2 regions of the Nocardioides sambongensis genome follow, and region 1 is predicted to be linked to the other one. Evidence: predicted binding sites of a transcription regulator. Region 1 holds the regulator's gene; the other holds the start of a gene.
The links. Region 1 encodes HrcA, which represses chaperone genes, less so after heat shock. Its sites were predicted from a motif close to TTGGCACTCGNNNNNNNCGAGTGCCAA; they were not measured.
Positions count from the first base shown of each region.

Region 2: a site for HrcA is predicted at 1,924-1,950, ahead of groES (co-chaperone GroES). Genes of this name have one in related genera too.

Region 1 covers NZ_CP041091.1:1,558,767-1,566,414, reverse strand. The annotation lists gene hemW (radical SAM family heme chaperone HemW) at 1-903, shown strand, start outside; gene FIV43_RS07325 (TM2 domain-containing protein) at 962-1,384, shown strand; gene FIV43_RS07320 (DUF3097 domain-containing protein) at 1,408-2,271, opposite strand; gene FIV43_RS07315 (MBL fold metallo-hydrolase) at 2,325-3,170, opposite strand; gene FIV43_RS07310 (hypothetical protein) at 3,202-3,939, opposite strand; gene hrcA (heat-inducible transcriptional repressor HrcA) at 4,108-5,124, shown strand; gene dnaJ (molecular chaperone DnaJ) at 5,142-6,308, shown strand; gene FIV43_RS07295 (16S rRNA (uracil(1498)-N(3))-methyltransferase) at 6,343-7,086, shown strand; gene FIV43_RS07290 (Gmad2 immunoglobulin-like domain-containing protein) at 7,111-7,648, opposite strand, start outside.
Region 2 covers NZ_CP041091.1:141,628-149,275, reverse strand. The annotation lists gene groL (chaperonin GroEL) at 1-1,385, opposite strand, end outside; gene groES (co-chaperone GroES) at 1,472-1,768, opposite strand; gene FIV43_RS00745 (class I SAM-dependent methyltransferase) at 1,989-3,164, shown strand; gene FIV43_RS00740 (acyl-CoA dehydrogenase family protein) at 3,184-4,401, opposite strand; gene FIV43_RS21290 (AMP-binding enzyme) at 4,428-4,664, opposite strand; gene FIV43_RS00735 (AMP-binding protein) at 4,655-5,935, opposite strand; gene FIV43_RS00730 (ABC transporter substrate-binding protein) at 6,049-7,407, opposite strand; gene FIV43_RS00725 (branched-chain amino acid ABC transporter permease) at 7,407-7,648, opposite strand, start outside.

The sequences.
Region 1 (7,648 bases):
CTCGGGTCGATCCTCCGCGCAATCGACGAGGAGTTCGGACTCGCGCCGGACGCGGAGGTGACCACCGAGGCGAATCCCGACTCGGTCGACCTCGACCGCCTGGTCCGGCTGCGCGAGGCCGGGTTCACCCGGGTCTCGTTCGGGATGCAGTCCGCGGTGCCGCAGGTGCTGGCGGTCCTGGATCGCACCCACGACCCGGAGCGGGTGCCCGGGGTGGTCCAGGCCGCCCGCAGCGCCGGCTTCGACCAGGTCAGCCTGGACCTCATCTACGGCACGCCGGGGGAGAGCGCCGAGGACTGGCTCACCACGGTGGACGCGGCGCTGGCCTGCGAGCCGGACCACGTCTCGGCGTACTCCCTGATCGTGGAGGAGGGCACCGCGCTGGCGCGACGGGTGCGCCGCGGCGAGCTGCCGATGCCCGACGAGGACGACCTGGCCGACAAGTACCTGGCCGCCGACGAGCGGTTCGCGGCCGCCGGGCTCGGCTGGTACGAGGTGTCCAACTGGGCACGTGAGGAGGCCGCGCGCTGCCGCCACAACATCGGCTACTGGACCGGTGGCGACTGGTGGGGCATCGGACCCGGTGCGCACAGCCACGTCGGCGGTGTGCGCTGGTGGAACGTCAAGCATCCGGCCGCCTACGCCCGACGGCTCGCGGCCGGCACCACCCCGGCCCACGGGCGCGAGGTCCTCGACGCCGAGACGCGGCTGATGGAGCGGGTGCTGCTGGAGACCCGGCTCGTCGACGGGATCGCGATGGACGTGGTGCCGGCGCCGAGCGCCGCGGCGGACCTGGTCGCCGACGGGCTGATCCTCGATCCGGGGCAGCACGGTGACCGGGTCGTCCTCACGGTGCGCGGCCGGCTGCTGGCCGACGCCGTGGTGCGCGCGCTGCTCGGGTGAGCGGGAGGGACCGCTCGGCCGCGACGGATCCGTCGAGGGTGCTCCCTAGGATGGGCGCATGACGCAGCAACCGCCCTGGGGCGAGCCCGGGGAGGACCGGCACTACGAGCCCTACGAGCCCTACGACCCGACCGCGCGGGGCCCGCACGTCCCGCCGCCGGTGGGCTACCCGGTGCCCGGGTGGCAGTACGGTCTCGACCCGGCGACCGGGCTCCCGCTCTCGGACAAGTCGAAGGTGGCGGCCGGCCTGCTGCAGATGCTGCTGCCGCTGATCGGGATCGCCGGCGTCGGTCGCCTCTACGCCGGGCACGTCGGGATCGGGCTGGTCCAGCTGCTGGGGGTGCTGGTCGGCTACCTGCTGATCTGTGTCGTGATCGGCATCCTGGTGGTGCCGGCGATGCTGCTGTGGTCCTTCGTCGACGGCATCGTCATCCTCGCCTCGAGCCATCCCCGCGACGGCTCCGGCCGGGTCATGCGCTGAGCTGATCCGCCCCGGACGCCGGATCAGGGCACGGTGACGAAGTCGATCAGCTCCTCGACCCGACCGAGCAGCGCCGGCTCGAGGTCGGCGTAGGAGCCCACCTTCGACAGGATGTGCTTCCAGGCTCGGGCGATGTCGGCCTGGTCGCGGTGCGGCCAGCCGAGCTGTTGGCAGATGCCCTTCTTCCACTCGATCGACCGCGGCACCGTCGGCCACGCCTCCAGGCCGAGCCGCTGCGGCTTGACCGCCTGCCAGACGTCGACGAAGGGGTGCCCGACGATCAGCACGTCCTTGCCGTGCGGTCCACGGGCGATGGCGTCGGCGATCCGCGACTCCTTCGACCCCCGGACCAGGTGGTCGACGAGCACGCCGACCCGACGCTGCGGACCGGGCTTGAACGAGACCAGGTGATCGGCCAGGTCGTCGACACCGCCGAGGTACTCCACGACCACGCCCTCGATCCGCAGGTCGTCGCCCCACACCTTCTCGACCAGCTCGGCATCGTGGCGGCCCTCGACGAAGATCCGACTCGCCCGTGCGACCCGCGCCTTGGCGTCGTGCACCGCGATGGAGCCGCTCGCGGTGCGGGTCGGCTTGGCCGGAGCCGTGGTCCGGACGGGTGCGGTGAGGACCACCGGCCTGCCCTCCAGCAGGAACCCGGGCCCGAGCGGGAAGGTACGGCGCTTGCCGCGCCGGTCCTCCAGGGTGACCGTGTGCAGGTCGCGGTCGACGCCGACGATCTCGCCGCACCAGTCGGTGGTGACCTCCTCGACCACGAGCCCGTGGTCGGCCGGCGCCTCGGTCGCGCGGCCGCGCTTGGGCACTTTCCAGTCGCCGGCCAGGACATCGGTTCCGTATCGATCCACCACGACGTACGAACCTCTCATCGACCGAGCGCGCAGCGCCGCATTTCGCTCGGCGGGTGGTGAAACGGTCGGCGCTACACCAGCGGCAGGCGCCGCTGTGAGCGCGGCAGCTGCTCGTAGCCGCGGGCGATGGCCTGCCCGAGCGCCTCGGTGGGCAGCGGCCAGGACGCCGCGGCGAGGGCCTCGTCCTGCGGCACTCCGCGTGAAGCCAGGTCGCGGATCGTCTCGGCGACGGTGCCGAGGTCGCCGCGCTGCTCCTCGACGAATGCGGTGTCCACCACCGCGCCGTGTCCCGGAACCACCACCGACGCCGGCGTGGTCAGTCCGAGCAGCAGGTCCAGCGTCAACGGCCAGTCCAGGGGCCAGGAGTCGGCGCCGTACGCCGGTGGGGCGGACTCCTCGACCAGGTCGCCGGCGAGCAGCACGTCCACGTCGGGGATGCGGACGACCAGGTCGCCGGCGGTGTGGCCCCGGCCCGGGTGGACCAGCTCGACCTGCCGGTCGCCCAGATCGAGCACCGCGGCGCTGGAGAAGGTCCGGTCGGCGGGCCGGATGCTGGTGGCGACGACCTCCGCGCCCCGCGGGTCCGTGGAGTCGCGGTAGAGCGCCTGGATCCGCTCGCCGGCCGCGACGGTCCGTTCGGCGGCGACCTCGTGGGCGTGCACCGGGAGCTCGCCGTACTGCTCGATGAAGGTGGCGTTGCCGAAGGTGTGGTCGAAGTGCTCATGGGTGTTCACCACGGCGACCGGCCCGCCGCGGTCGAGCGTGCGCAGGGCGTCGACCACCTCGAGGGCGGCGACGCCGGACCCGTGGGTGTCGACCACCACCAGGCCGCGCTCGCCACCGATCGCGGTGACGTTCAGGTCGAGCCAGGGGTGTCGCAGCACCCAGACCCGGTCGGCGATCTCGGTGAAGCTCACCTCGACGACGCTACCGCGCCGGCCGCACCTGCTAGCACAGACCGGCGTGCAGACCGTCGCGGAGCATCTCGCCGAGCTCGTACGGCGAGGCCGCGCGCTCGGGGAAGTCGATGCGCCGGCGGTGCGCGCCGTTCGTGTCGACCCACTCGAGGTCGACGCCGGCCGGGTCGAGGTCGCGCAGGGCGACGCCGATCACGTCGGCCAGCCGGGTGTCGGACATGGTCGCGACGGCGCGGCGCAGCTCGTCCTGGTGCGAGGAGTTGGTGTGCTCGACCGAGCGCTGGAGGTAGCCGCGGTTGAGCGTGTGCGCCGGGGAGTCGAAGGCCGGCAGCGGGACCCGGAACTGGCTGCCCGGGGCGTCGTCGCGGGAGAGGAGCACGAAGTTGACGTGCAGGGTGACCACCGCCTGCACCTCCTCGCAGCAGCCGCAGGTCTCCTGGCCGGTGGTCTCCAGCCGGCCGGACAGGGTGAGGCTGGCGGTCCGGGAGGCGGCGCCGGGCCGGCCGAGGCCGCTGGCGACGGTGAGCAGTGCGCTGCGGCCCTCCATGCCGGCCATCGCGAGGGCGGACCCGGTCGGGCAGGCGAAGACCGGCCGGCCCTCGGCGTCCTCCATGGTGAGGACGGCGCGGTCGGCGTCGTCGATGCCGGCGGTGATGTCGTCGACGCCGTCCACCACCAGCTGGACCTCGGCGGGGCACGCGAGGATGCTGCGTGCTGCGGCCGCCAGGCGGTCGGCGTCGACTCGGGTCGCGTTCTGCTCGACAGTCACCGTTACCTCCGATTGGTTTAGGTGAGCCTAACCTACAGACCGGGCCGGGGTCACCCAAACGCCCGTCCCGCTGGGTGGACCGGCGCCGCCGACGTGGCGGCTGGTGGACGCGGCGCTAGACTTGGCACTCAGTCGGGCGGAGTGCCAACGCGAACGCGGGAGGTGGGCATGCAGGAGGACCGCAGGCTCGCTGTGCTCCGGGCCATCGTGGAGGACTACGTGGCCACCGAGGAGCCGGTGGGATCCAAGGCGCTCGTCGAGCGGCACGGCCTCAACGTCTCGCCCGCCACGATCCGCAACGACATGGCCGCGCTGGAGGACGAGGGATACCTGACCCAGCCGCACACCAGTGCCGGCCGGGTGCCCACCGACAAGGGCTACCGGCTCTTCGTGGACCGGCTCACCACGGTGCGCCCGATGAGCACGGCCGAGCGCCGGGCGATCTCGGCGCTGCTGGACGGGGCCGTCGACCTCGACGACGTGATCAACCGCTCGGTGCGGCTGCTCGCCCAGCTCACCCGGCAGGTGGCGGTCGTGCAGTATCCGGTGCTGTCCCGCTCGACGGTCCGGCACGTGGAGATCGTGGCGATGACGCCGACCCGGCTGCTGACCGTGCTGATCCTCTCCACCGGCCGCGTCGAGCAGCGCCTGGTCGAGCTGGTGGAGGAGATCGGCGACGAGGGGCTCACCCGCCTGCGCTCCCGGATCAACCTCGCCGCCACCGGCGAGACGATCGGGGAGGCGATCACGGCGCTGGGCGACCTCGCCGACGCCGCGGAGCCGGCCGATCCCGCGACGACCGCCGTGGTCGCCGCACTGGTGGAGGCGATGAGCGACCACCGCTCCGACGAGCGGATCGTGGTCGGCGGCACCGCCAACCTGGCCCGCTTCGGCGACAGCTTCGACACCGCGATCCGCCCGCTGCTGGAGGCGCTGGAGGAGCAGGTCATCCTGCTCAAGCTGCTCGGCGAGGCGAACTCCGGCGGAGCCCTCACCGTGCGGATCGGCGCCGAGGGGCCCTTCCAGGAGCTCGCCGCGACCAGTGTGGTCGCCACCGGCTACGGCCCCGGCGACGGACTGGCCTCCCTCGGTGTGGTCGGCCCCACCCGGATGGACTACCCGAACACGATGGCGGCGGTCCGCGCCGTCGCGCGCTATGTCTCGCGCATCCTCGACGAGAGCTGAAAGGCTGATTCCCGACCGTGTCCCAGGACCTCTACGAGCTCCTCGGCGTCGACCGTGACGCCGACGCCGACACCCTGAAGAAGGCGTACCGCAAGCTGGCCCGCCAGCTGCACCCCGACGTCAACCCCGACCCCGAGAGCCAGGAGCGCTTCAAGCAGGTCTCCGCGGCCTACGAGGTGCTCTCCGACCCGCAGAAGCGTGCTGCCTACGACCGCGGCGGAGACCCGTTCAGCGGTGGTTTCGGCGGCGGCCAGGGCGCCGGCTTCTCGTTCACCGACATCATGGACGCGTTCTTCGGCGGTGCCGCCGGCGGCGGCGCCGGCGGACGGGGACCCCGATCCCGGGTACGCCGCGGCCAGGACGCGCTGATCCGTCTGGAGGTCGACCTCGCCGAGGCCGCCTTCGGCGTCGCGCGCGAGCTCAAGGTGGACACCGCGGTCCGCTGCACCACGTGCGGGGGCGAGGGAGCGGCGCCGGGCACCGAGCCGGTCGGCTGCGAGACCTGCCACGGGAGCGGTGAGATCGCGCACGTGCAGCGCTCTTTCCTCGGTGAGGTGCGCACCCTGCGGCCCTGCCCGTCGTGCCGTGGATACGGCTCGGTGATCGCCGACCCGTGCCGCGACTGCTCCGGCGACGGCCGGGTCCGCTCGCGTCGCACGCTGACCGTGAAGATCCCCGCCGGTGTGGACACCGGCACCCGGGTCCAGCTCACCGAGCAGGGCGAGGTGGGGCCGGGCGGAGGACCCGCAGGCGACCTCTACGTCGAGATCCACGTCGCTCCGCACGACACCTTCACCCGGCACGGCAACGACCTGCACTGCACGGTCACCGTGCCGATGACCGCGGCGGCGCTGGGCACCGAGCTGACCCTGCCCACGCTCGAGGCGGACATCGAGCAGGGCGCCGGCTCCGGGGTGGAGACCGAGTTCCAGCTCGACATCCCCGCCGGGACCCAGTCCGGGCACGAGGTCGTGCTGCGCGGCCGCGGAGTCCCGGGTCTGCGGGGCGGGCGCGGCGACCTGGTGGTGACCGTGGGCGTGGAGACCCCGACCCGCCTCGACGACCGTCAGGAGGAGCTGCTCCGCGAGCTCGCCGGGTTGCGCGACGAGGAGCAGCCCACCGGGGACGTGCGACCGGCCCACAAGTCGGTCTTCGGCCGCCTGCGCGACGCGTTCAGCCACTGAGGCCCACCGGGCCGCGTCAGGATCGGAGCCTCGGGTGACCCTCCCGCAGCACCTGGTGCCCGACCTCGCGAGCGCCACCGTCGGTGGCGAGATCGAGATCGACGGCGACGAGGCGCACCACGCCGTCGTCGTACGACGTCTGCGGGTGGGCGAGCGGGTCCAGCTCTGCGACGGTGTGGGGCGGGTCGCGACCGGCGAGGTGGCGCGGACGGCGAAGCGCTCGTTCGCGGTGACGGTGACCGGCATCGTCGACCATCCGGAGCCGACCCCGAGGATCACCGTCGTCCAGGCCCTCCCGAAGGGCGAGCGGGGCGAGCTGGCGGTCGAGGTGCTGACCGAGATCGGGGTGGCTCGGATCGTGCCGTGGGCGGCGGCCCGCAGCGTCGCGGTGTGGAAGGGCGAGCGCGCCGTCAAGTCGCAGGCGAAGTGGGCCGCGACCGCGCGCGAGGCCGCGAAGCAGTCGCGGCGCGCGTGGCACCCGGTGGTCGAGCCGCTGGCGAGCACGGACCTGGTGGCCGGGCTGATCGCCGCCGCGGGCCCGGCCGTCGTGCTGCACGAGGACGCGACAGCACCGCTCGCCGCGGTCGAGGTCCCGGCGCAGGGGGAGGCGCTCGTGGTGGTCGGCCCCGAGGGTGGGCTGACGGACCCCGAGATCGCCGCGTTCAGCGCCGCCGGGGCCGTGCCGGTGCGGCTCGGAGCCGAGGTGCTGCGCACCTCCACTGCCGGCGTGGCCGCGGTCGCCGCGCTGCTGGCCCGCACCGGTCGCTGGGGCGGCTGACGCAGCGCGCCCCGGCGACCCGGCTCACTCGACGGTGATCGCCTTGCTGTCCTCGGTCGGGCCGCCGCCCTCGCCGCCGGAGGGGTCGTCGGTGCTGGCGATCAACGTGTACTCGCCCGGAGCGACCCCGCTCAGGTCGATCGGTGCCGTCCACGGGTAGAGGCCGCCCATCCACCCCTCGGCCGTGGCGTTGGACCGGACCACCACCGCGCCGCCCGCGGTGACCAGCCGCCACGGCACGTTGGCCTCGAACGAGCTGGCCATCCCGGTCACCTCGAAGCCCCGCCCCGAGACCGGTGCGTCCACGCCGCCGATGATGTTGACCGACGCGAGGATCCGCAGCTCCGGCCGCGCCGTGGCCCCGCTCGGCACACCGAGGTAGTCCACCCGTTCTCCGTCGACCACGAAGTCCACCGGCGCCGCGGTGCGCTGCGTGGGGTCGTAGGAGTCCCCCTCCTGCACGGTCTGCAGGGTCCAGACCAACTGCTGGACGGCGAGCCGGGCCTGGGCCGCGGTCATGTCGCCGGGCCGGTCGGTCCAGGACCCGTCGGCGAGCTCGACG
Region 2 (7,648 bases), 1.4 Mb from region 1:
ACGTAGCCGTTGACGCCGCCGTTCTCGGCGATCCAGCGCAGCGGCTCGTCCGCGGACTTGCGCACGATCCGGACGCCGACGGCCTCGTCGCCGGAGAGGTCGAGGTCGTTGTCCAGCGCGGAGACCGCGTGGATCAGCGCGGAACCACCGCCGGGCACGATGCCCTCCTCGATCGCGGCGCGGGTCGCGGAGACAGCGTCCTCGATGCGGTGCTTCTTCTCCTTCAGCTCCACCTCGGTGGCGGCGCCGACCTTGATCACGCACACGCCGCCGGCCAGCTTCGCGAGGCGCTCCTGGAGCTTCTCGCGGTCCCAGTCGGAGTCGGTGGACTCGATCTCGGCCTTGATCTGGTTGACCCGGCCCTCGACCTGCGCGGAGTCACCGGCGCCGTCGACGATGGTGGTGTTGTCCTTGGTGATCACCACGCGCCGGGCCTGGCCCAGCACCTCGAGACCGACCTGGTCGAGCTTGAGACCGACCTCGGGGGCCACGACCTGGCCACCGGTGAGGACCGCGATGTCCTGCATCATCGCCTTGCGGCGGTCACCGAAGGCGGGGCTCTTCACCGCGACGGCGTTGAAGGTGCCGCGGATCTTGTTGACCACCAGGGTGGAGAGCGCCTCGCCCTCGACGTCCTCGGCGAGGATGAAGAGCGGCTTGCCGGCGGCGATGACCTTCTCCAGCAGCGGCAGCAGCTCCTGGATCGAGGAGATCTTCCCCTGGTGCAGCAGGATGTAGGGGTCGTCGAGGACGGCCTCCATGCGCTCCTGGTCGGTCACGAAGTAGGCCGAGAGGTAGCCCTTGTCGAACTGCATGCCCTCGGTGAACTCGAGCTCGGTGCCCAGGGTGTTGGACTCCTCGACCGTGATCACGCCGTCCTTGCCGACCTTGTCGAAGGACTCGGCGAGCAGGTCGCCGATGTGGCTGTCGCGGCTCGAGATCGTCGCCACCGAGGCCATGTCCTCGCGGGACTCGACCTCACGGGCGGACTTGAGGAGCGCCTCGGAGACCGCGGCCGCGGCCGCGTCCATGCCGCGCTTGATGCCCATCGGGTTGGCGCCGGCGGCGACCGCGCGCAGTCCCTCGTGCACCATCGCCTGGGCGAGGACGGTCGCGGTCGTCGTACCGTCGCCGGCGACGTCGTTGGTCTTGGTCGCGACCTCCTTGGTGAGCTGGGCACCGAGGTTCTCGAACGGGTCGTCCAGCTCGACGTCGCGGGCGACGGTGACACCGTCGTTGGTGATCGTGGGGGCGCCCCACTTCTTGTCGAGGACGACGTAGCGGCCCTTGGGGCCGAGCGTCACCTTGACCGCGTTCGCGAGCGCGTCGACACCGCGCTCCAGCGAGCGCCGTGCGTCCTCGTCGAACTCCAGGATCTTCGGCATTACTACTCCTTCGAAGGAAGCGAAACGGGTCGTGTGCCCGAGACACCGCTAACGCGACGACTCAGACACACGACCCGGAACGGAAATCAGGAAATGACCGCGAGCACGTCACGCGCGCTCAGGATGAGGTACTCCTGGCCCGAGTACTTGACCTCGGTGCCGCCGTACTTGCTGTAGATGACCTTGTCGCCCACGGCGACGTCGACGGGGATGCGCTCGTCGCCGTCCTCGTTCCAGCGGCCGGCGCCGACAGCGAGGACCTCGCCCTCCTGCGGCTTCTCCTTGGCGGTGTCCGGGATGACCAGGCCGGAGGCCGTGGTCTGCTCGGCGTCGAGGGGCTTGACGACGATGCGGTCCTCGAGGGGCTTGATGTTGATCGACACGGGATCGACCTCTTTCTCTGCTGAGAACTTGTCTGACTTGTTCTGGAGAGCAGGGCCGCCCTCCCACGTTGGGGCTTGGGATGGGGTACGCCGTCGCGGGGGTCGCACTCCGTCACAAGCACTGGCACACTCGGTCCGAGAGTGCCAAGACGAAACTAGCACTCACCGTCAACGAGTGCCAGAGAGGGGCCGCTTCTCCGGCGGCTGGCAGGATGACCGCGTGGACCTCGAGGCGTTCGAATGGCTGCTCACCGACGACGGCCAGCGGGTCATCGACCAGGCGCGGACAGCCCTCCTCGCCGGCGAGGCCGAGCTGCGGGTGAGCACGCTGCTGCGCCGGACCACCACACCCGAGCGCGCCGCCGCGGCCCTCACCCAGGTGTCGCTCCGTGCGGCTGCGACCGCCAAGTTCGGGGAGCTCGCCGAACGGATGTACTTCACCCCGGACGCTCTCGAGCAGGCCACCCGGTCGGCGGTGGCCGAGCACCGTGCGGCGCGGTTCGCCGCCTTCGGAGCGAGGACCGTGATCGACCTCGGCTGCGGCATCGGCGGCGACCTGATCGCCGCCGCCCGGGCCGGCCTGATCTGCGCCGGGGTGGACCAGGACCCCGTCCGAGTGGCCGTGGCCCGCGCCAACCTGGCCGCGCTCGACCTGCCCGGCGCCGTCCAGGTCGCCGACGCCACCGAGGTGGACCACACTCCCTTCGACCTCGCCTTCGCCGACCCGGCCCGCCGCAGCGGGGCCGGACGCACGTTCCGGGCCGAGGACTGGACCCCGCCGTGGAGCTGGGTGGAGGGCCTGCTGCAGCGCGACGCCTGCGTGAAGGTGGCGCCCGGCATCCCCCACGACCTGGTGCCCGACGGCGTCGAGGCCGAGTGGGTCAGCGACCACGGCGAGGTGAAGGAGGCGGCGCTGTGGTCCGGACGCACCGCGACCGTCCGGCGTCGCGCCACCCTCATCGGCGCGGGCGGGCTGGCCTCGATCACCGACGAGGACGACCCGGGGCCGGCCGAGGTCGGCGCCGGTCCGGTCGACAGCTATCTCTACGAGCCGGACGGTGCGGTGATCCGGGCCGGGCTGGTCACTGCGGTCGCCGTCGGGGTGCTCGGGCGGCTGGTCGACCCGAAGATCGCCTACGTGACCTCGGCCGCCGCCTTCCACACCCCCTTCGCCCGCGGCTACCGGGTGCTCGAGGAGCTGCCCTACCGGGAGAAGCAGCTCAAGGCGGCGCTGCGCGAGCGCGGGATCGGCTCGCTGACCATCAAGAAGCGCGGCGTCGACGTCGTCCCCGAGCAGCTCCGCCAGCGCCTCGCGCTGCGCGGTGACACCCCGGCCACCCTGGTGCTGACCCGGGTGGCCGGGGCGGGTACGGCGTTGCTGGTCGAGCCGATCTGAGCAGCCGACCGGGCTCAGCTCAGCCCAGGTGCCCGCGCACCGACGCGTGGCCGGCGAGCAGGTTGCGGGCGATGGTGCGGCGCTGGATCTCGTCGGTGCCCTCGTAGATCCGCAGCAGCCGCAGCTCGCGGTACCAGCGCTCCAGCGGGAGCTCGCGGGTGTACCCCATCCCGCCGTGCACTTGGAGCATCCGGTCCACGATCTCGTTGGCCCGGACGCCACCGAACAGCTTGGCCATCGACTGCAGCTGGCGCGAGTCGTTGCCCGCGTCGACCTGCCAGGCGGCACCGAGCACCAGCCAGCGCAACGCCTCGATGTCGGTGGCGGAGTCGGCGATCATCCACTGGATCGCCTGACGCTCGGCGATCGGCTTGCCGAAGGTGACCCGGTTGCGGGCGTGGTCCATGGCCATCTCGACCAGTCGCTCGCAGGCACCGAGCGCGCGGGCGGGCAGCAGGTAGCGGCCCTTCCCGATCCAGCGCATCGCCATCGCGAAGCCCTTGCCCTCCTCGCCGAGGATGGCGCTGTGCGGCACCCGCACGTCCTCGAAGACCAGGGAGGCCGGCCCCCACTCACCCATCGTGTCGATGTACTCCGAGCGCCAGCCCTGGTCGCGGTCGACCAGGAAGCAGGTGACCGACTCGCCGGTCTGGCCGGCCTTGTGCTTCTCGGGGTCGGTGACCGCGAAGACCATGGTGAAGTCGGCCTCGTTGCCGCGGGTGATGAAGGTCTTCTCTCCGTTGATCACCCACTCGTCGCCGTCCCGGACCGCACTGGTGCGGATCGCGCGGGCGTCCGAGCCGGCGCCGGGCTCGGTGATCGCGAAGCAGGAGCGACGGTCCCCCTCGATGGTCGGCACCAGGTAGCGCTCGCGCTGCTCGTCGTTGGCGTCGAAGAGGATGTTGTCGGCCTCGCCGGCGAACCGGAACGGGATGAACGACCGTCCCAGCTCCACCTCGATCAGGGCGGTCATCACGGCGCCGAGCCCCATGCCGCCGTACTCCTCGGGCGTCTGGACGCCGAAGAAGCCGGCCGCCCGGGCCTTGTCCTGGAGGGCGCGCATCTCCGCCTCGGTGACCCCGGGCTCGTGGCGCCGTTCCCGGGCCAGCGCCTCGGGCTCCAGCGGCAGGATCTCCTTGGTGACGAACGAGCGCACCCACTGGCGGATCTCTCGCTCTTCCTGGTTCAGCTGCAGGTCCATGCGTGTGTTCTTCTCCTCGGTGGGCGTGCGGGGCACGCCGCGGACGGTGGTGCGGGGGTCGGTCAGGACTGGACGGCCGGGGTGAACCGGGCCCGGAGCTCGCGCTTGAGCACCTTGTGCGAGGGCCCGAGCGGGAGCTCGTCGACCACCTCGACCAGGCGGGGGTACTTGTGCCGCCCCAGGCGCTCCTGGGCCCAGGCGCGCAGCTCGTCGGCCTCGACCACCGCACCCGGGCTCGGTACGACGACGGCACAGACCTCCTCGCCGTGGACCGGGTCCGGCACGCCGATCACAGCCACCTGCGCGACGGCCGGGTGGCGGGCGAGCGCCTCCTCGACCTCGCGGGGTAGACGTTGTAGCCGCCGCGGATCACCAGGTCCTTCAGCCGGTCCACGATGCTGACGAAGCCCTCGGGGTCCTTGACGCCGATGTCACCGGTGCGGAACCAGCCGTCGACCAGCACCGCGGCCGAGGCGGTCGGGTCGTCGAGGTAGCCGGCGAAGACGTTGTGGCCACGGACCACGACCTCCCCGCTCTCCCCCGGCCCGAGCAGCACGATCCGGTCCTGGACGTCGGCCTCGGCGATCTCGACCTCGACGCCCCACAGGGGGTGTCCGACGGTGCCGGGGCGGGCGCCGTAGACACGCTGGTTGACGGTGGCCGACGGCGAGGTCTCCGAGAGCCCGTAGCCCTCGAAGATCCGGGTGGCGAAGACGCTCTCGAAGCGCTCCAGCACCGCCACCGGCAGCGAGGCGCCACCGGAGACGCAGTCGCGCAACGCCGGGAGCGCTGGCGCCTGGGCGGCGGCCTCGAGCAGGTGGATGTACATGGTCGGCACGCCGAAGAAGATGGTGGCCCGCTCGGCGACCATGATCTCCAGCGCCCGGACCGGGTCGAAGCGCGGCTGCAGCACGAGCGTGGCGCCGACCCGGAAGGTGGTGTTCATCGACACCGACTGCCCGAAGGTGTGGAACAGGGGCAGGCAGCCCATCACCACGTCGTCACCGAGCAGCGGGTTGGCGTCGACGGCGTTGACGGTCGCGTTGAGGACCAGGTTGAGGTGGGTGAGCACGGCGCCCTTGGGCCGCCCGGTGGTGCCGCTGGTGTAGAAGATCACCGCCGGGTCCTCCGGCCTCCGGGTGACGTACGACGCCAGCGGCTCGGCGCCCGCCCCGAATCCCGCGACGTCGTGGGTCTCGATCCCCACCGCCGCCGCGGCCGGCTCGGCCACCGCGGCGGTGGCCTGGTGGTGCAGCAGCAGCTCGGCCCCGGAGTGGCGCAGCAGGTAGTCGGCCTCCTCGGCGTTGAGCAGGGTCGGGATCGGCACCACCACCCCGCCCGCCGCGATGATGCCGTAGTAGGCGCGGACGAAGTCGGTCACGTTCGGCGCGAGCAGGGCCACCCGGCTGCCGGGCCGCACCCCGCGCCGGGTCAGCGCGGTGGCGAAGCTCCGGGCCTCTCTCCAGAGGTCGGCGTAGCCGGTGCGGGTCTCGCCCTCCACCACGGCGGTGTGGTCGGGGCGGCGGCGGGCCGGCTCGGCGAGGACCGAGGCCAGGGACAGCGTGCTCATGGTTCTCCTTCGCTGGAGGTTGCGGGACGGTGCGGGATGTCCGTGCGGGCCGGGAGGGCCCGCACGGACGTCGGTGGCCGGGCCGGCCCGGGCGCAGGCCCGGGCCGGACGGCTCAGTCGACGGCGTCGACCTCGGGGATGCCGCTCTCCGGCGGCGCGTCACCGGCGGCGGAGTCGTCCTCCTCGATCGCGGCGTCGCCCAGGTCGGTGACCAGGACCGGGGTCAGCGGCTCGCCGGCTCCGCCCTTGAGCTCGACCACCTGCAGGCCGGAGAGGCCGAGGTGACTGTCGGCGGAGTAGCGGAACGGACCGAAGCCGGGTCCCTCGAACTCGGCGCCAGCCTCTTCGAGGGCCTCGACGATGCCGTCGCGGGTGAGGTCCTCGCCCGCGGCCTGGAGTGCCTGGACGAAGGTGTACGCCTCGGCCATGCCGTAGATCCGGTAGTTGGTCAGCTCGCCGTCCTTGCCGTGCTCGTCCCAGACCTTCTGCCACAGCTGGGTCCACGGGTCGTCCGGAGCGTCCGCGCCGGGCATGTACTCGGTGGTGATCACCCCGTCGAGCAGTCCGGCACCGCCGTCGACGGCGCCCTCGGAGAAGTTGGCGAGCAGCGAGCCGACCAGGTTCGGGTCGGAGCCGACGTTGCTGTAGATCCACTGCGGGGCGAAGCCGGTCTTCAGCGCGACCAGCTGCGACAGCGCGGTGTAGGAGGGCACGTTGAAGCCGACCACGAGGTCGACGCCGGCGGCCTGGAGCTTGGCGATCTGCGGCGCGACGTCGGTGTTGCCCGGCGTGTAGGAGACGGTCTCGACGATCTGGTCGTCGATGAACTGGCGCACCCCGCTCTCGCCGTCGGCACCGAGGTCGTCGTCCTGCAGGAAGAGACCGACCTTCGCCTTGGGCAGGTTCTCGGCGATGTACTGGCCGATCACCTTGCCCTCGATCACGTAGTCGGGCTGCCACCCGAAGGTGTAGGGATACTCCTCGGGCGTCTCGCCCCACTGGCGCGAACCGGAGGAGACGAACAGGTCGGGCACCTGCTCGTCGTTGAGGAAGTCGATCACGGCCCCGTGCGTCGGTGTGCCCAGGCCGCCGACCATGCCGAAGATCTCGTCCTGCAGCACCAGCTCGTTGGTCACGCTGCTGGTGTTGGTCGGGTTGTAGGCGTCGTCCTTGACCACGAACTCGATCTGACGACCGTTGACCCCGCCGTTGGCGTTGACGTAGTCGAAGTAGGCCTGGTGGCCGGTCGGGATCTCGCTGTAGCCGGGGGCCGCGACACCGGTGAGTGGGAAGTGGCCGCCGATCTTGATCGTGTCGTCGGTGACGCCGACCGCGTTGCGGGCCTCGTCGGCGGAGTCCTCGCGGTCCTCGCCGGCTCCGCACGCGGAGAGCGCGGCGCAGGCGGCGAGGACGGTGGCGGCGACGGCCGCCGTCGGACGGCGGCGGAGCTTGTCGGGAAGGGTTGACCTCATCAGTGTGCGCCTCTCGGTGTCGGTTGGGTTGAGGTGGACGAAGACGGTTCGGGACTGGTCTCGGTGGCCTCTGACGGCGTCGCCCTCTCCCCTGCCGCCGCGGCGGCGCGACGGCCCGCCCGCTGCAGCCGCCACCGCTGCAGCGACCCGACCAGTCCGGCCGGGGCGAGCAGCACGACGAGCACCATCACCACGCCGTAGACCAGCGGGGCGAGCTGTGCGGACTGGACGTCGTCGAGTC